One region of the Peribacillus sp. NPDC097895 genome, then DNA from elsewhere that is predicted to be linked to it. Evidence: a T-box and tRNA genes for the amino acid it is inferred to sense, from the RefSeq annotation. Region 1 holds a T-box; the other holds one or more tRNA genes.
What was found. A T-box is a leader RNA that pairs with one kind of tRNA and senses whether it is charged. The one in region 1 lies ahead of glyQ (glycine--tRNA ligase subunit alpha), so its partner is inferred to be a tRNA-Gly.
Positions count from the first base shown of each region.

Region 2: it encodes a tRNA-Gly, which carries the amino acid that the T-box ahead of glyQ (glycine--tRNA ligase subunit alpha) is inferred to sense. The anticodon was not compared.

Region 1 covers NZ_JBNNSH010000001.1:913,542-925,951, forward strand. Annotated here, with positions in the region: gene ybeY (rRNA maturation RNase YbeY) at 1-235, shown strand, start outside; gene ACQKMH_RS04305 (diacylglycerol kinase family protein) at 213-590, shown strand; gene cdd (cytidine deaminase) at 630-1,028, shown strand; gene era (GTPase Era) at 1,021-1,950, shown strand; gene ACQKMH_RS04320 (YqzL family protein) at 2,050-2,193, shown strand; gene recO (DNA repair protein RecO) at 2,224-2,976, shown strand; T-box leader at 3,035-3,211, shown strand; gene glyQ (glycine--tRNA ligase subunit alpha) at 3,312-4,208, shown strand; gene glyS (glycine--tRNA ligase subunit beta) at 4,195-6,261, shown strand; gene ACQKMH_RS04340 (helix-turn-helix transcriptional regulator) at 6,427-7,065, shown strand; gene ACQKMH_RS04345 (pyruvate, water dikinase regulatory protein) at 7,082-7,903, shown strand; gene ACQKMH_RS04350 (YaiI/YqxD family protein) at 8,408-8,887, shown strand; gene dnaG (DNA primase) at 8,939-10,744, shown strand; gene rpoD (RNA polymerase sigma factor RpoD) at 10,780-11,913, shown strand; gene ACQKMH_RS04365 (hypothetical protein) at 12,143-12,410, shown strand, end outside.
Region 2 covers NZ_JBNNSH010000002.1:856,192-868,601, reverse strand. Annotated here, with positions in the region: partial or broken gene ACQKMH_RS15565 (alkene reductase) at 1-891, shown strand, start outside; gene ACQKMH_RS15560 (topology modulation protein) at 1,048-1,569, shown strand; gene ACQKMH_RS15555 (hypothetical protein) at 1,803-2,363, shown strand; gene ACQKMH_RS15550 (hypothetical protein) at 2,462-2,674, shown strand; gene ACQKMH_RS15545 (N-acetyltransferase family protein) at 2,908-3,405, opposite strand; gene ACQKMH_RS15540 (NADP-dependent oxidoreductase) at 3,865-4,893, shown strand; gene ACQKMH_RS15535 (FUSC family protein) at 5,533-7,485, shown strand; gene ACQKMH_RS15530 (YbjN domain-containing protein) at 7,645-8,058, shown strand; tRNA gene ACQKMH_RS15525 (tRNA-Gly) at 8,250-8,323, shown strand; gene ACQKMH_RS15520 (B3/B4 domain-containing protein) at 8,661-9,329, opposite strand; gene queG (tRNA epoxyqueuosine(34) reductase QueG) at 9,431-10,570, shown strand; gene ACQKMH_RS15510 (amidase domain-containing protein) at 10,779-11,636, shown strand; gene trmL (tRNA (uridine(34)/cytosine(34)/5-carboxymethylaminomethyluridine(34)-2'-O)-methyltransferase TrmL) at 11,704-12,192, shown strand; gene nfsA (oxygen-insensitive NADPH nitroreductase) at 12,270-12,410, shown strand, end outside.

The sequences.
Region 1 (12,410 bases):
AATTGTCGGCGCGGAAATGCCTCGCATGTTAGGCGATATCATCATTTCCATTGAGCGGACGAAAGAGCAGGCTGAAGAATATGGTCATTCTTTTGACCGTGAACTTGGATTTTTAGCGCTGCATGGTTTTCTGCATTTATTAGGCTTCGATCACATGAATGAAGAAGAGGAAAAAGTGATGTTCACTAAACAAAAGGAGATCTTGGAAGAATATGGACTTTCAAGAGAAGGATAAAAAAAGGTATCCTTTATTAAAAAGTTTCTCTTTTGCCTGTCAGGGAATTTTGGAGGCAGTACGAACGGAGCGCAATATTAAGATTCATTTCGCGTTAACGGCAATCGTCGTTTTCTTTGGCTGGTACTTTTCATTGAATGGGATGGAATGGCTCTTCATTTTGGCAGCCATTGCCGGGACTATTACGCTAGAGCTAGTTAATTCAGCGATTGAAAGGGTAGTAGACCTGGTAACGGATCAAATCCATCCACTCGCCAAGCAGGCAAAAGATATTGCAGCCGGAGCTGTATTCATATATGCTATATTTTCTATAATAGTTGGTTTAATTATCTTTTTGCCTAAGTTTGGCCTGTAGGTGGCAAAAATGGTACTCAATTTGAAAGGACGATGTGAATTGAATACGAATGAATTGATTGAGGAAGCTAAAAAAGCAAGGGAAAAAGCTTATGTGCCTTATTCCAAATTTAAAGTGGGCGCAGCCCTTTTAACCGCGGATGGAAAGGTCTATCATGGTTGTAATATAGAAAATGCTGCATACAGCATGTGTAATTGCGCCGAAAGGACCGCTTTATTCAGCGCGTATGCCCATAACGATAAAACATTCACTAAACTTGCAGTCGTGGCAGATACCGATGGTCCCGTATCTCCATGCGGGGCGTGCAGGCAGGTTATTTCAGAACTGTGCGAACAGGATATGCCGGTTGTTTTGACCAACTTAAATGGGGATATAAAAGAACTAACAGTACAGGAATTGCTTCCAGGAGCTTTTTCACCGGAGGATTTAAATGGATAAATTATTTGACGATACACAAGCAAAAGGTTACAAATCAGGTTTCATTTCGATTATTGGCCGACCTAATGTCGGAAAAAGCACGTTTCTGAACAGGGTTATCGGTCAAAAAATTGCCATCATGAGTGATAAACCGCAAACTACTAGAAATAAGGTTCAGGGTGTCCTGACGCAAAACGATTCACAAATGATTTTCATTGATACACCGGGCATCCATAAACCAAAGCATAAACTTGGCGACTTTATGATGAAAGTGGCAACGAATACATTGAAAGAGGTCGATTTGATTCTCTTCATGATCAATGCGACCGAAGGATACGGACGTGGTGACGAGTTTATCATTGAAAAACTTCAAACCGTAAAAACGCCTGTTTTCCTTGTTGTAAACAAAATCGATGCGATGCACCCGGACGATCTGCTTCCAATCATTGAAAAATACCAACGACTATACCCTTTTGCGGCAGTCGTTCCGATTTCTGCGCTTGAAGGAAATAATGTCGATACACTGCTTGCCCAAATAAAGGATCACCTGCCTGAAGGTCCACAGTTTTATCCAGCTGACCAAGTGACCGACCATCCGGAACGTTTTATCATTTCCGAATTGGTCCGCGAAAAGGTACTGCACCTGACACGTGAAGAAATTCCGCATTCAGTGGCCGTTGTCATCGATTCAATTAAAAAAATGGATAACAGCGATACCATAAATGTAATGGCGACGATTGTTGTAGAGCGTGATTCACAAAAAGGCATCGTCATCGGAAAGCAAGGGAAAATGCTTAAAGAAGTCGGGAGCCGTGCGAGAGTGGACATAGAGAACTTACTGGGCTCGAAGGTATTCTTGGAACTGTGGGTCAAGGTACAGAAGGATTGGCGTAACAAGGCCAGCCAGCTTCGCGATTATGGTTTCAATGAGAGCGAGTATTAATTAGCAAAATTTACGCTTCATGAAAGTTTGGAAAACGGTCAAGCTAATCATATGGTCGGATATTCATATTGCTAGTTAAAAATGAAAGGTGGGCTTTATATGTTGGATTTTACCTGGGAATTATTTAGTGAAACAGGTAATGTGGACACCTATTTGCTGTTTAAGGAGATAGAAGTCGAAAGACAGGAAAGACCCTTGGTATTGAAAGAAGAGCTAGCAGAAATTGATTTTCCTGTTTCATAGGTTAGTCTTGGCAGCATGGGTGGTGTCTTGGTGCTCCAAAAATGTGAAGGCATTGTCATAAGGCGAACTGCATATGGAGAAAATAATAAAATCATTACTATATATACCCGTGAGCTAGGAAAAATTGGTGTGATGGCTAGAGGAGCCAGTAAACCTAACAGTAGGCTTTCTGCCGTCACCCAGCTTTTTTGCTCCGGGTATTTTCTTGTAACAACATCTACCGGACTCGGAAGTCTTCAGCAAGGGGAAATGGTCGACTCGCTTCGTTTCATTAGGGAGGATCTTTTTGCCACTGCCTATGCTTCTTACATTGTTGAATTGCTTGATAAAAGTGTCGATGATAAGAAACCGAATCCATATTTGTATGAATTGCTTTCGCAAACCTTGCATTACATAAACGAAGAATATGACGCAGAGGTTTTGAAATTCATTTTTGAAATGAAAATGCTTCCCGTCAACGGGATTAACCCGGTGCTTGATCAATGTGCTGTTTGTGGCGAAACGGAAGGGGAATTCTCATTCTCGCTTCGGGAGGCGGGTTTTATTTGCCATCGCTGTCTGGGAAAAGACCCCTATCATTATAAAATTTCACCGGCAGCCGTCAAATTGCTGCGGATATTTTATTATTTGGATTTATCAAGGCTCGGAAACATTTCCGTTAAGCCTGAAACGAAAAAAGAACTGCGAAAAATCATTGATGCTTACTATGAGGAATATTCTGGCCTTCATTTGAAATCAAAAAAGTTCCTAAAACAGATTGATACGATGAAAGATATGTTTTAAGTTCTGGCCTATTGACATTCCATGCTAGTTTGTATAAAATTCTAATCATCAAAATAAGAAGATTGCGTTGATGGAAAAGAGTATCTGTCATTCTCCATAAAAAGCGAACCCGGGATGGTGGAAGCCGGGATATGGATTTACAGGGAAGGGCGTTTCCGGAGCATATTGCTTTGAAAAGAGGCCGTTTTATAAACGGCAATTAGGGTGGAACCGCGGGTAAACTCTCGTCCCTATGCATTTCGCATAGGGACGGGAGTTTTTTGTTTGCAAAAAAGTGTATGAATTCCGTTCCCGAATTTTTCAAAGAGCCGTTTTAAATAACCTGGAGGTGTACGATGAATATTCAAAATATGATTTTAACGTTACAAAAGCATTGGTCTGAACAGGGCTGCATCTTAATGAATGCTTATGATGTCGAGAAAGGGGCTGGAACGATGAGCCCATATACGTTCCTTAGAGCCATTGGACCTGAGCCTTGGAGCGTTGCTTACGTGGAGCCATCACGCCGTCCGGCAGACGGCCGTTATGGTGAGAATCCTAATCGGCTGTATCAGCATCATCAATTCCAAGTGATCATGAAGCCGTCACCAGATAATATTCAAGAATTATATTTGGATTCACTGCGGGCATTAGGGATTAATCCACTTGAACATGATATTCGCTTTGTAGAGGACAATTGGGAAAATCCATCACTAGGATGTGCTGGTCTTGGTTGGGAAGTTTGGCTTGATGGTATGGAAATTACACAATTTACATATTTCCAACAAGTAGGCGGTCTTGAGTGTAAGCCGGTTTCTGTGGAGATTACATACGGGATCGAACGTCTTGCTTCTTACATTCAAGATAAGGAAAACGTATTTGACCTCGAATGGACAGAAGGATTCACAGTACGTGATATTTTTGGACAGCCGGAATATGAGCACTCAAAATATACGTTTGAAACATCGGACCTTGATATGCTGTTTCAACTTTTCACAATGTATGAAAAGGAGGCACATCGCCAAATGGAAGAAGGGCTTGTACATCCAGCCTATGATTATGTTTTGAAATGCTCACATACCTTTAACCTTTTGGATGCCAAAGGTGCCATCTCGGTGACGGAAAGAACCGGATATATTGCTCGGTGCCGTAACTTAGCGCGTAAGGTTGCCAAAACCTTCTATGAGGAGCGGGAAAAATTAGGCTTCCCGATACTAAAATTGAAAGGGGAGAATACAAATGAGCAAGCGTGATTTGTTATTGGAAATTGGATTGGAAGAGTTGCCGGCTCGTTTTGTGACAGCATCCATGAAACAGTTGTCAGATAAAGTGCAGAAATGGCTAACGGAAAAAGCGATTGAATTCGGAACGGTTGAAGCTTTTTCAACACCAAGACGTTTGGCCATATTGGTGAAAGACGTGGAAGAATCGCAAAAGGATATCGAAGAAGAAGCAAAAGGACCGGCTAAGAAAATCGCTTTGGATAGCGAAGGCAACTGGTCTAAAGCGGCTTTGGGATTCGTCAGGGGTCAAGGGATGACTTCAGAGGATATTTATTTTAAAGAACTTAAGGGTGTTGAATATGTCCATGTGAATAAATTCATTAAAGGACAGCCGACTGTTCAGCTTTTGTCTGAGCTTGCTGAAATCATCAGCGGCATGACGTTCCCGAAAAATATGCGTTGGGCCAATCAAGAGCTCCGCTTCGTCCGGCCGATTAAATGGCTAATTGCCTTGTTCGGTAATGAGGTAGTGCCATTTACCATCGCTGACGTGGAAACGGGCCGTGAAACGAAGGGACATCGTTTCTTGGGTGATAACGCAATCATCGAAGAGCCGGCACAGTACGAAGAAACATTAAGTAAACAATTTGTCATGGTGGATACTGATAAACGCCGACAAGTTATTTTAGATCAAATTAAAAAGCTTGAGCAGGAAAAAGGCTGGATCATCCCAGTTGATGAAGAACTGCTTGAAGAAGTCAATAATTTGGTAGAGTATCCAACGGCGTTATTTGGACATTTTGAAGAAGAATTCCTTGAGCTTCCTGCAGAGGTACTGATCACTTCGATGAAGGAACACCAACGTTATTTCCCGGTTAAAGATCAAGCCGGCAAGTTACTTGCTTTCTTTGTAACGGTGCGTAACGGGGATGATCGTCATTTGGATAAGGTTTCTAAAGGAAATGAAAAAGTATTGCGCGCCCGCCTCTCGGATGCAGCATTCTTCTATAAAGAAGATCAGAAAAAAGAGATTTCAGATGCTTTGAAAAAGCTTGACAGTATCGTTTATCATGAAGAAATCGGTACGTTGGCCGAGAAAACTGCCCGAGTTACTGCAATGACCGGTGACCTGGCGGATGCTCTGAATTTAAAGGCAGAAAAAGAAATGGCACTGCGTGCAGCAGAAATTGCCAAATTTGATTTGGTGAGTAATATGGTTTATGAATTCCCTGAATTGCAAGGTTACATGGGTGAGAAATATGCACTCCTAAAGGGAGAAGCCAAAGAAGTGGCCGCGGCAATCAATGAACACTATATGCCGAGACATGCGGATGACGATGTGCCGCCTTCAGTCATTGGAGCGGTTGTTAGTTTAGCTGAAAAAATGGATACTTTGGCGTCATTCTTCGCTATTGGTGTCATACCGACAGGTTCCCAGGATCCATATGCTTTAAGAAGGCAGGCCAGTGGTGTCGTTCAAATTCTAGCCGAGAAGAAATGGAATATATCTTTAGAAGAGCTTATTGTTTTAGGCCTTAAGGGACTTGTATCAAAGAACATCTTAAAACGCGATCTTGAGGAAGTTAAAGCGGATATGTTCACTTTCTTTAAAGCAAGGGTCAAGCATTTACTACAAGAACAGCAGATCCGTTACGATTTGATTGACGCAGTTCTGTTCAATGAGATCGGTTTTATACACTCTATCGTAGAACGTGGACACGTCTTGGAGGCGAAAAAAGACGAAGCAGGTTTTAAAGAAAGCCTGGAAGCTTTAAGTCGGGTCATGAACATTGCCGTAAAGTGTGACAATAAAGTGTCAGTGGATCCAAATGCTTTTGAAAATGATCAAGAAAAAGCCCTATACGAAAAATATCAAGATATAGCAAAGCGTTATACTGAAACTAAAAATGAGAATGAACGGTTTGAACTGCTTATTTCACTCCAATCGGAAATCGAGTCATATTTCGAGAATACAATGGTCATGGCAGATGATGAAGCAATCCGTAGTAACCGTTTATCCCTAATGAAGGAAATAAGTGATTTGGTTGCAGGTTTTGCAGCCATGAACAAAATCATCCTTTAATAATTGAAGGGTGTCTGGGAAATCGGAAACCCTCAAAATAAGGGTTTCCGATTTCTTAAACAGATAAAATCGTTAATCAATAGGACAAACATGCCTTTATTACATATTTAGTATATAATTATTAAATGAAAAACTTTTGTTACTTTACTCTGCGAAAGCAGTGGGGTGGTGATTATAATCCAATTAAATAAGCGTCAGGAACTCATTTTACAAATTGTTAAAGAGAACGGTCCGATTACTGGAGAACATATTGCCGATAGATTGAATCTTACAAGGGCGACTCTTCGTCCTGATCTAGCCATATTAACGATGGCAGGTTTTCTGGATGCAAGACCCCGTGTGGGATATTTTTATACAGGCAGGTCAGGAACTCAGCTTTTGACGGACAGCCTAAACCATCTTTATGTACGTGACTACCAATCCATTCCTGTCGTTGTTGACGAGGGCATTTCCGTATATGATGCGATCGTCATGATGTTTTTAGAAGATGTAGGGACCATGTTTGTTGTCGATAAGCATGCCTTGCTCGTAGGTGTCTTATCAAGGAAAGACTTGTTACGTGCGAGCATCGGGAAGCAAGAGCTTAACTCCATTCCAGTCAATATCATCATGACTAGAATGCCCAATATTACAATGTGTTCAAAAGAAGACCTTTTGATTGATGTTGCCAAAAAATTGATCGATAAACAAATCGACTCATTACCGGTTGTAAAAGAAACAGATAAAGGCTATGAAGTGATCGGAAGAATTACAAAAACCAATATAACGAAAGCATTCGTAGCTTTGGCTGATGAAGGCTATTAGGGGGCTTGCAAAAGGAATGACGGAGAATATGAACGGTTCTATTATATATGTTGTATCGGATTCAGTAGGGGAAACAGCGGAATTGGTTACAAAAGCGGCTGCAAGCCAGTTCTCGGGGTCTGCTTTTTCCATAAAGCGAATTCCGTATATTGAAGATGAACAAAACGTGGATGAAGTGATTTCACTGGCTAAATTAGATGGGGCGATCATTGCTTATACCCTTGTTAAGCCAGCTATTAGAGCGTATATGCAAGCACAGGTGGAAAAAGAAAACCTATCTGCTTATGACATTTTAGGGCCGCTCATGGACATCCTTCAGGAAAGAGCACCAAAAGGACCGCTTAATGAACCTGGTCTGGTAAGAAAGCTGGATGATGATTATTTCAAACGAGTTGAAGCCATTGAATTTGCTGTAAAATATGATGATGGACGGGACCCTAGAGGGATTTTACGTGCAGATATCGTGCTTGTGGGTGTTTCACGCACTTCAAAAACACCTCTATCACAGTATTTAGCCCACAAACGTTATAAAGTGGCCAACGTGCCTTTGGTGCCTGAAGTGGAACCGCCGGAAGAGCTTTTCCTTGTTCCTCCTGAAAAATGCATTGGTTTAAAGATCAGTCCGGAAAAGTTGAACCACATTCGCAAAGAACGGTTAAAGTCACTGGGGCTCAATGATCATGCGATTTACGCAAATGTGGAGCGAATTAAGGAAGAACTGACATACTTTGATACAATCATATCTAGATTGAACTGTCCTATTATTGATGTAACGAATAAAGCTGTGGAGGAAACAGCCAATTTGATCATCAATATCCTTCAAAACAAAGATCGTTGATGGATGTTTTTTTATTTTATTCTTACAATTAAGGTAAACAAAAATGTGAGCTAGACACTTTATGTGTCAGCTCACATTTTAATGCTAAGGTCCTTTTGGGAAATAGCAAACAAAATTAGAAATAATTACATATAATTCCGCTTCATTTCCAAATGCAAACCCATTGATTTGAATGAAAACACGATTGGAATTTAAATGTTGGCATCTTCTAATTAAATAGACTATAATAAAAAATTGTGAGAAAAAAGTAATCTTAAGGTTTAGACTTAATTAATAAGGAATAAACTAAAGGTTAATGAGATGTCAAGGTTTTTATCATAAAAATAATTCGACATGTTCCGTATAATTTTAAATGAACCGCCTCTGATTCATGACAAAGCAGCAATTTCACTTAAATATGCAGATATATTCTTTGGAGAATAATGTTTGCTCTTTTTGAAAGTTCTCTGAACCAATGCTAAAAATTCATGATATCTTCATAAAGTTTAGGGGAGAAAAAGGATTATGCAGAAAGATGTAGAATTTAAAGGTATGAATAAACCTACCATACACGTCGATGCCGATGCATGTCCGGTGAAAGACGAGATCCTTCATTGTGCACGAATACACGATGTCGAAGTCTGTTTTGTTGCATCATACAAAAATATGATGAATAACCCTGAAGGAAAATGGGTGTATGTCGATGCAGACAAAGAAGCGGCTGATCTTTATATAGTTAATTCAGTAAAAAAGGGTGATATTGTCGTTACTGCAGATATTGGGTTGGCTGGAACCTTACTTCCCAAAAGCGTTTATGTTCTTTCACCAAGGGGAAAAGAATACACGGACGAGAATATTTTCATGCTCTTGGATATGCGTTATCAATCGGCGAAACTCCGCAGACAGGGTAAACATACGAAGGGGCCGAAAGCATTCACAAAGGAAGATCGTACATGTTTTACAAATAAACTTTTGAAAACTTTGTCGAACATTGCAGGGAATTAGGAATCAGTATCGAATTAGAAACTATCACCAATATAGCAAGGTGGAAAAATGATAAATGGCCGTATAGAAGATGAAAAAATTAACCAAATTCGCGAAGCTGTAGACATTGTTGATTTAATTGGAGAGTATGTACAGCTGAAGAAACAGGGGCGGAATTACTTTGGCCTTTGTCCTTTTCATGGTGAAAACTCGCCCTCGTTTTCCGTTTCAACGGAAAAACAAATCTTTCACTGTTTTGGTTGTGGGGCAGGCGGAAATATTTTTACCTTCTTAATGGATATAGAAGGCTACAATTTTGTGGAATCTGCAAAAGTTTTAGCTGAAAAAGGAAATGTTCCTTTGGATGTTGAAATTAATAAAGATTCCAAGCGTTCTAACATGCCTGCTGGCTCGCAGCAAATGGTTGAAGCCCACGACCTGCTGCGAAAATTTTATCATCACCTCCTCGTTAATACGAAGGAAGGTCAGGATGCTCTCGAATATCTACTTAAACGAGGGTTTACTGAAGAGACGATAGAAAAGTTCCAAATTGGTTATTCGTTGGATTCATGGGACTTCGTTTCCAAGTTTCTTTTAAAACGTGGTTTTCCACCGGAATATATGGAGCAGGCAGGGCTTATAATTTTCAGGGAAAAAGACGAGTCATATTTTGACCGTTTCAGAAATAGAGTCATGTTTCCAATTATGGATCATCAAGGAAATACGATTGCGTTCTCAGGCAGAGCGATGGGGGACGATGAGCCCAAATATTTGAATAGTCCTGAAACGCCAATCTTTAATAAAAGTAAAACTCTATATAATTTTCATCATGCAAGACCTCACATACGGAAGAAAGAACAAGTCGTTATTTTTGAAGGCTTTGCCGATTGTATTTCAGCTGTGCGTGCCGGTGTTGAGAATTCAGTCGCTACGATGGGGACTGCCTTGACGGATCAGCATATCCAGCTATTAAAAAGAAATACTGACCAGATACTTATTTGCTACGATTCGGACTCTGCTGGATTGAACGCTGCCAATCGTGCTGTTAATATGTTACAGGAACACGACTTTTCAGTGAAGGTCGCTCTCATGCCTGATAACTTGGACCCCGATGACTACATAAAGGAATTCGGTGAAAAAAGCTTTGTTTCTGAAGTAATAGGGGCCAGTTTAACCTACATGGCATTCAAAATGCATTATTTGCGCCGAGGGAAAAATGTAAATAATGAAGGAGATCGAATTCAATATATCGAAGAAGTCCTTAAAGAAATTTCGCGATTGCCCAATGCAGTGGAGAGGGACCATTATCTACGGCAGTTATCATCTGAATTTTCCCTGTCATTGGATGCGCTGGAGCAGCAGCAGCGACAAGTGTTCTTTACAGAACGTAAGAAGGGGACATTGCCGCAGCCTGCAGCCCAAAAGAAAATGGAACTGCAATATGAGCATAAATTAAAGCCTGCTCACCATAATGCTGAAACGAAGTTGATTGCCCATATGCTCAAAAGCAGGGATATGACTTTCAAGATTCAGCAGTTGCTTGGGCAAACGGTCTTTCATGTAGACGAACATCAGGCAATCATCACCTATTTATATGCGTTCTATGAAGATGGACACGAACCGGATACAAGCTTTTTCCTTACTTATTTACCGGATCCAAACTTGAGAAGGATCGTTTCGGAAATAGAAATGATGTCAGTGAATGAGGAAGTTACCGATAAAGAACTGACCGATTGTATAAATCAAGTGTTGAAATATGAAAAATTGTTAAAGATAAAAGAAAAACAAGTCGAAGAAAAAGATGCAGTGAGACGAAGTGATTATGTCACTGCTGCAAAAATTGCCATGGAAATCATTAAATTGCGTAAAATGTTGTAGTTGTTTAGGTGTAAGTCCTGGAAGGAGGGGAACTAATGGCTGAAAAACCAGCACGTTCCAAACAAGTTGATAATGAATTTAGCCTTGAACAGGTGAAAGAAAAATTACTAGAGCTAGGTAAAAAACGAGGCTCTTTAACTTTAGAAAAAATCGCTGAAATGATTGGCGGTTTTGAGTTAGATTCCGATCAAATGGATGAGTTCTATGAGGTGTTAGCAGAAAACGGAGTCGAAATTCTCACGGATGGTGAGGAAGACGATGATGAAGATGATCCTGATGAAAAGAAACTTGCAAAAGAAGAAGAGTTTGACTTAAATGATTTAAGTGTTCCTCCTGGCGTTAAGATTAATGATCCTGTCCGTATGTATTTAAAGGAAATAGGCCGCGTTGACCTATTATCGGCAGAGGAAGAAATCTCTCTGGCGACGCGAATTGAAGATGGAGATGAAGAAGCGAAACGCCGTTTAGCTGAAGCCAATCTACGTCTAGTTGTCAGTATTGCCAAACGCTATGTCGGACGGGGAATGCTTTTCCTTGATTTGATTCAGGAAGGTAATATGGGACTGATCAAAGCGGTAGAAAAATTCGATTACCGCAAAGGGTTCAAATTTAGTACGTATGCAACATGGTGGATTCGCCAAGCCATAACCCGCGCCATTGCCGACCAAGCAAGAACGATACGGATACCGGTGCATATGGTGGAAACCATCAATAAATTGATCCGTGTCCAAAGACAGCTTCTTCAGGATTTAGGACGCGAACCTTCTCCAGAAGAAATTGCAGAGGATATGGATTTAACTCCTGAAAAAGTTCGTGAAATTCTGAAAATAGCTCAGGAGCCTGTTTCCTTGGAAACGCCAATAGGTGAAGAAGATGATTCCCATTTAGGTGATTTCATTGAAGATCAGGATGCTACTTCCCCATCAGAACATGCAGCATATGAACTATTGAAAGAACAGCTTGAAGACGTATTGGATACACTGACTGACCGTGAAGAAAACGTCTTGAGACTCCGCTTTGGACTTGATGATGGCCGTACACGGACGCTTGAAGAGGTCGGTAAAGTGTTTGGGGTAACCCGCGAGCGTATTCGTCAAATCGAAGCGAAAGCGTTGCGTAAGCTAAGACACCCAAGCCGCAGCAAGCGCTTGAAAGATTTCTTGGAATAAAATATATATGCCCTTCACAGAGCCCTCTTTGAATGCCCAGCGTTCGGGAGCGGCTTTTTTTTTACTAAATTGGATGTAAAAATATCCTTGTTACAACAATATTTATACAGATATCTATTTAATGGAGATCACTGTAACTAAGTTTCCCTGTATTAATCACCAACCAACTTGAAAAAGCGGCTAAAAGCCGTTACTCATAAGAACAGATCGGCATGAGGATGTGAAATTCATGGATGAGATGAGAAAGAAAATTATCATTCAAGAAATAAACTCCTGGAAGGAAAGTCGTATGCTTCCGGAGCAATATTGTAATTACCTGCTTGCATTATACTGTCAAGGCGAATTACCGCCAACAAGTTCGACTAAAACCGGAAATGATAAAAAAGACGTTCTTACCGGGCTGTTAATTGGAGCCCTTTTTGCATTTATTGTATTTTTGAATTATTTTACTGAAATACCCATAAGAATGCAAATGCTTGTGACAACTATTTCAATCA
Region 2 (12,410 bases), on a different contig from region 1:
GGACTTATCATTACAGAAGGTGTAGTGATTTCTCCAAGAGCAAAGGGGAATCCAGGAGTTCCGGGGATTTACACTCAAGAGCAAATCGACGGGTGGAAAAAAGTAACGGAAGCTGTTCACGCTGAAGGCGGAACGATTATTGCACAAATCTGGCATGTCGGCCGTGCAAGCCACCACGAACTTGCAGGAGGACTTCCACCACAGGCTCCGTCTCCTATCGCTGCTGAAGGAAAGGTTTCACGATTCGGGAAACCCTTTGATATTCCTGAAGAAATGACTGAGGCGGAGATTGCAGAAGTAGTGAGCCAATATAAACAAGCTGCGCTAAATGCAATGAATGCTGGCTTTGACGGTGTGGAAATTCATGGTGCACACGGTTACTTAATAGATCAGTTTAATTCTGACACTTACAATAAAAGGACGGATCGGTACGGCGGTGATTTAAAACAGCGTCTAACATTTATGAAGGAAGTGTTAAAAGCGGTCATCGACGCTGTTGGAGCGGACCGTACCCTTATTCGTTTCTCGGCTCTGAAGATTGACCAGCCAGCTTATATGTGGGATGACCCTGAAGCAGCGATAGGAACATTTATTGAGGCTTTCCATGAAGCAGGAGTCAAAATGATTCACCCTTCCACGATGGAATTTACCAAGCCAATTGCAAAAGGATTGACCATGCATGAATTGGTACGCAGTCATTGGGATGGAGTTATAGTTGGTGTAGGCGGGCTTGATGTAAAAACAGCAGAAGCCGCACTCGAAAAAGGCATCATTGACGTTGCTGCAATTGGACGTCCGCTTATTGCCAATCCGGATTATCTGGCACGAATTAAGCAGGATGAAAAACTTGTTGAATATGAAGCAAAGAAACATTTAGGGCAATTGATTTAAAAACAAATAAGACTCTCGCTTGTTTCTGTAAATATACCGTCTTGAACATCATTAACTGATGCGATTCTTCAATAAGAAGAATCGCCTTTTCCTTATGGAGCAATAGGGAAGAAAGGAATATATTTTGTAAATCTACTAGAAAGAGAGGGGATACCAATGGAGCGTATTATGGTTATAGGAGTGTCCGCGGGTGTTGGAAAATCTACTTTTGCAAGAGGGCTTGGAGAAAATTTAAATATCGAAGTACATCATTTGGATACATTCTACTGGAGACCTGGCTGGGTGGAAGCTCCATTAAATGATTTCATTTCTGCTCAGAAGGAAGTATTGAGTCATAACAAGTGGATAATAGAAGGCAATTATAGTGATTCTTTTGCTTTACGTTCGGAGCATGCCGATACGATCATTTATTTAGAACTACCTCTACATGTTTGTCTTTACCGTGTTGTAAAACGTCGCTTGTCTTATATTGGTAAAACACGACCTGATATGTCTGTAGGCTGCAATGAAAAATTAGACTGTCAGTTTGTTAAATTTATAATGAACACCTATTTTCCTCGCAAGAAAAAAATGAAAAACGTACTTGGAGAACTTCAAAGGACGAAGCCAGAAAAGCAAATAGTCATTTTAAAAAGTAAGCAAGAAATTGAAGGATATTTGCTAAATAGGAAGGATTAAGCCCTATGGTTGTCCTGGGGCCATTTCCATTTCAAAGTAAATCACCGTTTTCTGCCCCAGCTGCAACATCCCTTTTTGTTTTTTTTGAAGTCGCGATCATTTTGGCTTCAGTTAGTGTCACATTCATAAAATTTTATACATATTATGTAAGCTTGTACATACATATTTATTAAATAACTTTGGGACAGGAGGACACTGGTTAAAATATATTTGAATTTGGGTGATGGATAAAAATGTTTAAAACACGAAAAGTTAGATCCGATAAAAAATATACTATTAAACCAACGATTCCAGTAAAACTTAAAGAAACATTAAATAAAATATCATATATCACGACAACACCGGTTAAAGATGTTGGAGCGTTTATTTGTGAATCAAGTTTATATTCAAAACAAGTCATTGAAATGTTATCCGTACATTTCAGAAGAACGTATCAATTTAATAATACGGTGTATTTTGGAGAACTTGAAAGAAGGTCACTTCAAAGAGAAAAGTATAATGTACCAACGGATAGAGCTACAATTCGTTTCATCGAATCTACTAATGAACAAATTAATGCTTTGGCATACTCCTTAGATGTTACTCCATCTAAAGCAACCGCCGTGTTATTGGAAACAGGCATCAAGAATCCAATCATAATCAACGATTGTTTTATCTATTATTTACAGAAAAAGATAGATCCATCACGAATTATAGAGTTAAAGAAACTTATAAAGTTTATCAATGATCATAATCCTTATGAGGAAGAAATATCTTGGTCCGAGATTTTATCCACTGAAGTACAACAACAATGATAGAGCAATCACCGGATTTGTTTTAAAAAATAAATACGTGAAATCAAGTATAAGAATTTAATAGAGTGGATAGACTAATAAAAAAGGAGTGGGAGATTATGGAGACTAAAACTAAAGAAGAAACGAAAGAAATGTGGAGCGAAATTAATCAATGCATAACTCGATTAATTGATGAAAAACATGACTTGTCCTTTCAGAAGAAAAGCAATGATAATTATATCAATCTATATATTCAAACAGCCGTATTACACACCTTATTTGGACTCTCGGATGAACTTAGGAGAATTGAAAGGAAATATACTGAATTGTGATTTTTCTAGACAGGTCTCGTGATTGTGAAACAGTACCCCCCCTAGGTTAAATGTCTGACAGACAGTCACCTAAGGGCTAGGGCAGGAGTATACCTGACTCTGTGTCCAGTATACTCTTATCACTTCCAAGTGGAGTAAATGCAAAAACCAAAGGGCTTTTTTTATAAATCATTTGATCACTTTCATGCATGCATTGAACATAGTACACCCGTTTGTTCCAAAATAATGGCTTTTTAAAGAAACAATACCATATGCTCTTCATCATAATAGGTTTGATCTAACTTCAATGCTCTTTTCTCTTTCCCAAAAACCTCAAAACCCAAATAAGAATAAAGTTTTTTTGCTGCCTCATTAGATGTCACCACAGATAAATAAATTTGCTCGATTCCTTCCGAATTTTTGGCCTGCTTAATTGCTTCTGCCATCAAGCTCATTCCAATTCCATTGCTACGTTTTTCAGGGGAAACGTACACGGCAAAGATAGTGGCTTTATGTTTTAGTTTAAGCTTATTTTCTTTAACTAAAGTAACTACACCAATAAGCTTTTCGTTTTCAAATGCACCTAAAGTAAAAGACTCGTCCGATTGAAATCTGCTCTTATATGTTTCTAAAGGATTTTTCCTTTCCTCCTCAAAGCTTGAGCCGAATGACTCAGGATTGTTTTGTAAAGCTTCTAATCTTAATTTCCGGTAATTTTCAGCATCCTGTGGTTTCAAGATTCTTATATTCATTATTTCCTCCTAATTAAATGAAAAGTAATTCCTTCTATTTTTTTTATCTACCGAGGGCGACCAAAAGGGAAATCATAGACAGTTTTCGGTATCATTTTAAAGGATTCAATAAATCCTATTAATCCTCCTTCACAAAAAAAAATTACGGCTTTGAAGAGAGAGAATGCTGAGACGTTATGAGAGCACTTGTAGTAAATGGCAAAAGAAGCTCTTAATGCTTTGCTGATACTATAAAAAAGTAAGAACAGATTCTCAAATGGATTTGTTCTTATTTTGGTTAGCTTTTCAGTTATCCAAATCCTTTTTTTGAATGAAAAAAAGGATTAGGATTTTCAGTAAGAGGATACATGCAGAGTGTTAATGGAAACATTAGGAAATGTTAATCTTTGACCGATGAACTCCATCAGTGATACGCTTACTTTTCGATATTACATATTCAAAATCAAGGAGGAATGAAGGGTGACACAAGCCAAACAACAAAAAATCACTTTGGCAAACCGTCCAAAAGGTATGCCTTCGAAAGAAGATTTTAACTTTGTGGAGAGTGAAGTTCCCACACCAAAAGATAATGAGATTTTAGTACGGACGCTATATTTATCTGTCGATCCATACATGCGTGGAAGAATGCAAAATACTAAATCATATATTGCTCCATTTGAATTGAATAAGGTCATCACGGGCGGCGTTGTTGCTGAAGTGGTAGAGTCCAAATCTAATTCCTTCAAACAAGGGGATGTCGTTGTTGGGAATATAGACTGGGCAGAATATACAGTGGTCACTGAAAAAGAAATTCGAGTAATTGATCCTAATGTGGCTCCGGTCACAACTCATTTAGGGGTTCTTGGAATGACCGGTTTAACAGCTTATTTTGGTTTGCTTGATATTGGTAAGCCTCAGAAAGGTGAAACGGTCGTAGTATCCGGAGCAGCTGGTGCTGTTGGTTCAGTTGTTGGACAAATAGCTATGATTAAAGGTGCTAGGGTTGTCGGTATCGCTGGTTCAGATGAAAAACTTGAGTACTTAACGAAAGAACTTGGCTTTGATGGTGCCGTAAATTATAAAAAAGATAGTTTTGCGACAGATTTAAAAAATGCCGCTCCTGATGGTGTCGATGTTTATTTCGATAATGTGGGTGGAGAGGTGACTGATGCTGTTTTCACACTTTTGAATACGAATGCCCGAATTCCATTATGCGGGGCGATTTCATCGTATAATGCTGAAGGAAAAGATTTAGGACCGCGTCTGCAATCAGCCATGATCAAAACGAGTGCACTAATGAAAGGTTTCACAGTCGGAAATTATGCCGCTCGTTTCCAAGAAGGCGCAACGGATTTAGGGAAATGGCTCCAAGAAGGAAGACTGAAGTATGAGGAAACCATCATTGAAGGTTTTGAAAACACACCTGATGCATTTCTAGGCTTGTTTAAAGGAACGAACCTTGGTAAACAACTTGTAAAAGTTGCGGAACCCGAATTCGCTCAACTATAAGCTTAAGGGAACACAGTGGAGGCGAGATCCTGTTTGATTTAAGAAGATTAGGATGTATTAAAAGAGCTGACATTTCAAAAAAATCTCGTCAAACCAATAAGAGAGGTCGAAACACATCTTCCAGCTAAATTGATGTGCTTCGACCTTTTTTTGATTGGATATAGGGTTGTCCATTCATGATCATTTACAAAGCATGTCCTTCATGAAAGATAATCAATCTTAGGAATAAAATATGCTAAGGATTCTCTGGATTTTCATATGTGGGATCAATGCCGTTTTGGGAGTTTTTGTCGCTTGAATAACATCCGAGATGAGATCGTTATATATATCATCAATAATGTTGATGCAAGTCACTAATACATGAAACGATGTGCAGATATGGGCCATGTTTGTCTACATATTTGTTGAAGTCATGACAGTGATGTTTCTTCTTGAAAGTCAAGGACTTCAATAAATGTGAAAATCATGCGAAAAGTAGGTAAAAAACAAAGCCATTTAAGAATTACTTACCCTTTATCGTATCTTTTGTTCCATATGAAGGATATTAAAAAAGGGTCTCCTTAAACATAACTCTCAGCATAATGTTAAAGTAAATAGAATGGTTACCTAGTTAATTATTTAATGAAAGGATAAATTGAAATGAGTAATAATAAGCAAGGGCCATCTTCAAAAACTCTGAAGTTGGATGTAATACATACGACATTTAAACAGGCTTTTGAATTAAAAAAGAATCCATTTCCATGGATAAAAGCGTTAAGTGCAGGGATAGCGGCTGCCTTACCTGTTTTCATTGGCTTATTATTCGGCAATTTGGCGTACGGTTTATTGGCAGGAATAGGAGGTTTCACTTATTTATACGTGTTTAACCAACCGTATCACCAAAGAGCTAAAAAGATTTTCTTTGTGATGGTGGGTCTTGCTTCATCTGTTGTATTAGGGACACTTTTGGCTCCATACCAATTGGGAACAGCCATAATGATGGGAATCATCGGGGCAAGTGTTTTTTTTATTTTTGGTGCCTTAAAGATTACCGGTCCTTCTGCGGTATTCTTCGTCTTGAGTTTTGCGCTAGCGACAGGTATGCCCATTGATCAGACACTTGCCCCGTTGCGTGGAGGCCTTGTTTTATTGGGTGGGGCACTGTCTTGGATAATCTGTATGTTAGGTTGGTTTTTCAATCCTCATGGACCAGAAAAGCTTGCGGTGGAAAAGGTATACAGAGAATTGGGGGCATTCTTTGATTCACTAGGCACCGGGAAATTCAATGCAGCAAGACAAAGAACGGTATTGGCGATGAAACAAGCGGAAGATACATTGTTAGCCGGATTTTCAAACAGACGAAGTCCAGACATGTTAAAGCGGTTGTTTCTATTGAACGACCATGCGAATGTCATATTCTTGGAAGCATTGGAAATATCATTGCGCAAAAAGGTTGTGCTACCGCCAGAAGTAGGACAATCGGTACGTGCCTTGGCCAACTCCATTGCATCTAAAACTAAAAATGAATCAAAGATTCTCCAACCGGATCAAATGGAACTAGAGGTGGAAAAGCTATTCGTTGAAATTTACAATGCAGATGCCATCATGAATGAACCGGATAGTAAAATCCACCAAGAAGCATCAATCTCAAAGCCTTCTTTAAAAACGATTTTTCTTGGGGCGTTCGATAAGAACTCAATTGTCTTCCTCTCTTCTATTCGATATGGAACAATCCTCACCATTGCAGCAATCATAGCCTATTCCGCTGATTTTAACCGTTCGTACTGGATTCCCTTATCCTGTGCATCCGTCATGTCAGGTGCGACCATCGTTGCCACATTTCATCGGGCGGTCCAAAGGACTTTCGGGACAATCATCGGACTCCTAATAGCAAGCTTAATTCTTGCATCCGTTCATAACGAGTTCCTTATCGTTCTGATCATTTTGTGTTTGACAATCATTACAGAGCTTTTCATCGTACGGAATTATGGATTGGCGGCGATGTTTTTTACCCCTTCAGCTTTAATCATGGCGGAATATTCAACTCAAAGCTATGATTTTAGTTTTTTTGCGACCGTAAGAATAACCGATATCGTCGTTGGGAGCTTGATAGGCCTTCTTGGATCGCTGTTAATCGGCAGTCGATCGGCATCAAGCCTTCTCAACCATTTGATGGCCAAAACGATTCGAAGCCAGGGTCAATTTCTATTGGTGGCGTTCTCTGGACATGATAATGAACGTGCAATCGATGAAAGCAGTGAAAGGAACAAAATGCAAACCAATATGGTGAATCTATTAACGGTCTACAATGCGGCTCTTGGTGAGATATTCAAAAACAAGGCCAGGTTGGAATCACTATGGCCCGTTATATTTTCGATAGAACAGTTGGGATATTATTTAAATGCAAGTTTGAAATTCTCTGATCGGTCGGTACTTTCAGAGCGTGAGCTTGCTCAATTACTGTATGTTTTTGAAACAATGGCAATTGCTGCAGATAAGGGGCGGTCACTTACGAACAAAGAGGTTCCGGAAATTGAAGGGTACTCAAAAATCCGCCACGAAATTTTGGATCTTCAAAAAGCACTTCGGTTTAGTGGTGAAGCAACGAGCTAATCATTCTCTTTAGGGAGTTTTTATTCTTGGCTTCCATTCATTAAACCGAGTGGTTCATTCCCTTAATTAAAAGAAGGAAAATAAAAGGTATATAGAAAAGTCTGTGAAAATGCCCATTTTCATTATAGAATGTACATACATACAGAAAGGTGATGAACCATGTCAAACATTGCTAAATTTCGTGATTTTTTAACTAGTGAGAAAATCTATATGAATGAGTTGAATGAAGATGGCACCACCTTTTTTAGAGCTGAGCAGAAGTTAAAGGATGGGTGGAAGGTTCTTTTAGTTTTTGCATTCAATCAAGATGAAAATGTGGCGGACTTATTTTGCTTTAATGTCGCCGAGTTGAAGAATCCTGATAAAAAGCAAGATGTACATACACTGTTGAATGAATATAATGCTAATTTTAGGTATTCAAAGCTGTATGAAGAAAAAGGGACCATTTCCATTCGTTATTCATACTCCTTAGAGGGGGATTTTGTACCGGATCTAGCGTTCAGGAAGTTAATCATGTTGCTTGAAACGGCCCAACAGGTTTACCCTCGGTTAATGGAAGTCATTTGGTCTTAAAATCATGTTAAAGGGTGAAAAAGTTCTCTGATTCAGGGGACTTTTTAACATCTTTACTAGAGTGAATGAATATATTATCGTTACAATCCATAAATTTTAAAAAAATTAAAAACAACTATTGCATTTTTTCACATGAAACTATATAATTAGTTTTGTTGGTAATACGATTCGACAAAGTTCTACAAGGATATGCGGGTGTAGTTTAGTGGTAAAACCTCAGCCTTCCAAGCTGATGATGAGGGTTCGATTCCCTTCACCCGCTCCAATACATACTCATAACGTAGGGTTTCGTTACCTGGAGAACGAAGCTTTGCGTTTAAATATTATAATTAGAATTCTACTGTTTACAGTGGGATTTTTTTATTGTCCAAATTTGTATACATATCTCTTTTACCTTTAATTTAAGGCTGGTAAGCAAATGAGCTGGGACACATATAAAGTGGCAGTAACGATAACTTGCCAGCCCGCGATTGCAGCTATAAGAATGAGCAATAGTGTGAATCTCAGGTGAATATAAACCGGAGCGTCTATAATTATGTTTAAAAGGATCATGTATAAACCCCTTCCGAATAGGAAAGGGGTTTATTTCTGGACAATTTTGTTCATCCTTCTACAATTGAGTAAGTCCCTACACCACCGTGGATTTCAAGGAACATGTCCATCAACGATTTTGTTAGTTGATGGGCTTCCGTGATAGGTGTCTTGGGTTGTAAATAAATGATTTGGATGGCCTTTTTCGTTTCTTCGGTGACTTTCGTTCGTTCTGAATCAACGTAAGGACTTCCGAATGTGCCATCACGATCAGCTGAAGTAATCATATTATCCATGGAATTCAAGCGGCCGTTCAAACCATCATAACCGTCAGAACCATCGCCAATTTTAATCGAGATGTCACCTGCTAATTTATCTCCGTCATAAATGCCGATCGGCACTTCATATAAAAGGGAGAAGAAGTTATTCAAATCGATGGCGGAATGGACAGGGGTTAGGTAATTTTGTTTTTTTACACGGCGGTAAAGGGCTTCAACGGAAGGACGATAACGAGAAGGGTTGGTTCCTGTCGTCTTGAAAATCTCTCGCCATACTTTAATGCCGGAAAAGTCGGTCAATTCCTTTTCTTCAAGGTCGAAGTAAAGAGCTTCCTGAAATAATTGAAGTCTTCCTTTCACCATCTGCGGGGAGGGACCTACTTCGATGTTTTCATATGTAATGATACCAACTTTGAATTCAGGGATTTTACTGCTAAGATTAGCCGATATGGTAATTTCCAAGCGTTTCACCTCCAAAAATGTTTGCAATTAGTTTATCATAGATAGCAATGGTTTGAAATGGATACAAGCCCGGGAATACTGAATGAACGAAGGTGAAAAACATGGATATGAATACATTCAAGCAAGAAGTGATTATATATAGTAAAGAAATCGGCATCGATAAAATCGGTTTTACATCGGCCACGACTTTTACCGATTTGAAAAGTCGGCTTATACGTCAACAGGAACTGGATTATCAGTCAGGGTTTGAAGAAGCCGATATTGAAAAAAGGGTCAGGCCTGAATTGATTTTCGATAAACCGCAGTCCATCATTTCAATTGCGCTGGCATATCCTTCGAAATTGAAGGATGCCCCGCAAAGTACAAAAAGTGAGCGGCGCGGGATTTTTTGCCGGGCTTCTTGGGGAACGGATTATCATACCGTTCTTCGTAATAAATTGCAGTTACTTGAGGATTTCATAAAAGATAAAGTACCAGTTGCAATGACGAAGTCCATGGTTGATACGGGTGAGTTATCAGATCGGGCAGTGGCTGAACGTGCAGGAATCGGGTGGAGTGCAAAAAATAGTATGATCATCACTCCGGAATTCGGGTCTTATGTATACTTGGGAGACATGATTACCAACTTGCCATTTGAACCGGATCAACCGATGGAAGATCAATGCGGGACATGCAACAAATGTGTGGATGTTTGCCCGACAGGTGCGCTCGTACAGGGCGGCCAACTGAATTCCAAGCGTTGTATCGCATTCTTGACGCAAACAAAAGGGTTCCTTCCGGATGAATTCAGGACGAAAATAGGCAACCGTTTGTATGGATGTGATACATGCCAGACCGTTTGTCCGAAAAACAAAGGAATGGATTTTCATTTTCATGAAGAGATGGAACCCGACCCTGAGTTAGCGAAACCGCTGTTGAAACCTCTGCTTACCATCTCGAATCGGGAATTCAAAGACACATATGGCCATGTATCCGGCTCTTGGCGCGGTAAAAAACCAATCCAACGAAATGCCATTTTAGCATTGGCCCACTTCAAAGATGAAACGGCATTGCCCCAATTGATCCAGGTCATGAAGGATGATCCGAGGCCCGTAATTAGGGGAACGGCCGCCTGGGCGGTTGGGAAAATTGGTCGTGAACAGGTTGTTTCTATTTTGGAAGAAGCACGAATGAAGGAAACGGATGAAGAGGTGCTGACGGAAATCGAGAAAGGACTGCAGTTTACCTTGGAACCAAAATGAAATATATAATGCAGCCGCTCCGTGAATCATTATGGAGCGGCTTTTTTGAGGGGGCTTGGTGTGTCCCTTTTGAGTATTTGATTGATTAGGAGTCTCCGTATATTTTTAATAATAGAAAGGATTGAAACTCCACTTTTACTGAAGTTGTGTTTTGTCCATGCCCTCACACATACACATTAGCATAGATGGTAAGAAGGAGGGCATGAACTTGAAGGAACAGTTGCAACGCCTTTTACAAGAAAGGGTGGAATTTTATACTTCCGATAATCAGGAACGGAGTGAAAGGAAATTACATCTGAAAAAGGAATTGATGAGGAACCGAGCTGCGGAAATTGTTCGAGTGAATGCTGCAGGTAAGGTCCATTCAAAGAAAAAGGAAGACAATGATACAGTCCTAACCTATCAAGTGCACCTGCAGTATTTATTGAAACAGGAGGATTCATTTTATATAGAAGAAGAAATGGAAGAAAGGGAGGCAAGGTTTCGAAATGGGTATATAGTGGATGAACGTGAGCTGTTTCCCAGTTTTGAAACTGAAGAGGCACCGCCAAAATGTGATGCAGGCGCAGATCGTCTCGCATATAAATATGATCGGATGAAGGCCGTCCAATATGCCGAGCGTTGGTGGAACGAATTCAATCCGGCGTATCATAAATTCACTGATGATTGTACGAATTTCATTTCACAATGTTTACATGCGGGAGGAATTCCGATGTGGGGGACGCCGAACAAAAATAAAGGCTGGTGGATTAGAGGAAAAAGCTGGAGCTACACTTGGACGACGGCCCATTCTTTATATCATCTGCTGAAAGCCGGGAATCCCATCAGGACGAAACAAGTGGAATCGCCATATGAATTGAATTTAGGTGATATTCTCTGTATTGATTTCGAAGGGGATGGTCGGTTTGATCATAACTTGATCGTAACGGCTAAGGATCAGGATGGGATGCCGCTTGTGAACGCACATACGATGAACAGCCGGCACAGGTATTGGACATATGAGGATTCGACTAGGTATACACCGAACATCGTTTATAAATTCTTTGTGATTTTAGATGGGAGGTAATAGGTTTTTAGTCTTTTTTGTTTAATGCTATAATTAAGGTGAAGTTTAAACTAGAGGTGAAAATGAAGTGGCAATACATGTAGTTTTATATCAACCACAGATTCCAGCAAATACAGGCAATATCGCAAGAACGTGTGCAGGGACGGATACGTCTTTACATCTCATTCGCCCGCTTGGTTTCTCGACCGATGACAAACAGCTCAAACGGGCCGGGCTCGATTATTGGGAGAATGTAAAGATCCATTATTATGATTCATTAGAAGAGTTTTATGAAAAGAATGCTGGCGGTGAATTTTATTACTTAACGAAATTTGGGGAGCAGCCGCATTCCAGCTTCGATTACAGTGATCAGGACAGTGAGATATATTTCATTTTTGGCCGTGAAACGACGGGTCTCCCGAAAGAGCTGATCCAAGAAAATATGGATCGGTGCCTGCGGATTCCAATGACGGATAAAGTACGCTCGCTAAATCTGTCAAATACAGCAGCCATCTTGATTTATGAAGCATTGAGACAGCAAAATTACCGTGATTTGGATTTGAAAACAAAAGGTTGAGTTTCACGCATACTGTCATCGGGGCATTTCAGCCCCGATGATCGATGTTTTACTTTACATACTTAGGGGTGGGAGCTTTGAATAATATTATTGAGAAAATCTTAGATCACCGTTCCATTCGATCTTTTGAGGACAAGCTATTGTCTGAGGAGCAAATTAATACGATTGTGGAATGTGCCCAGGCTGCATCGACTTCAAGCTATATTCAAGCGTATTCA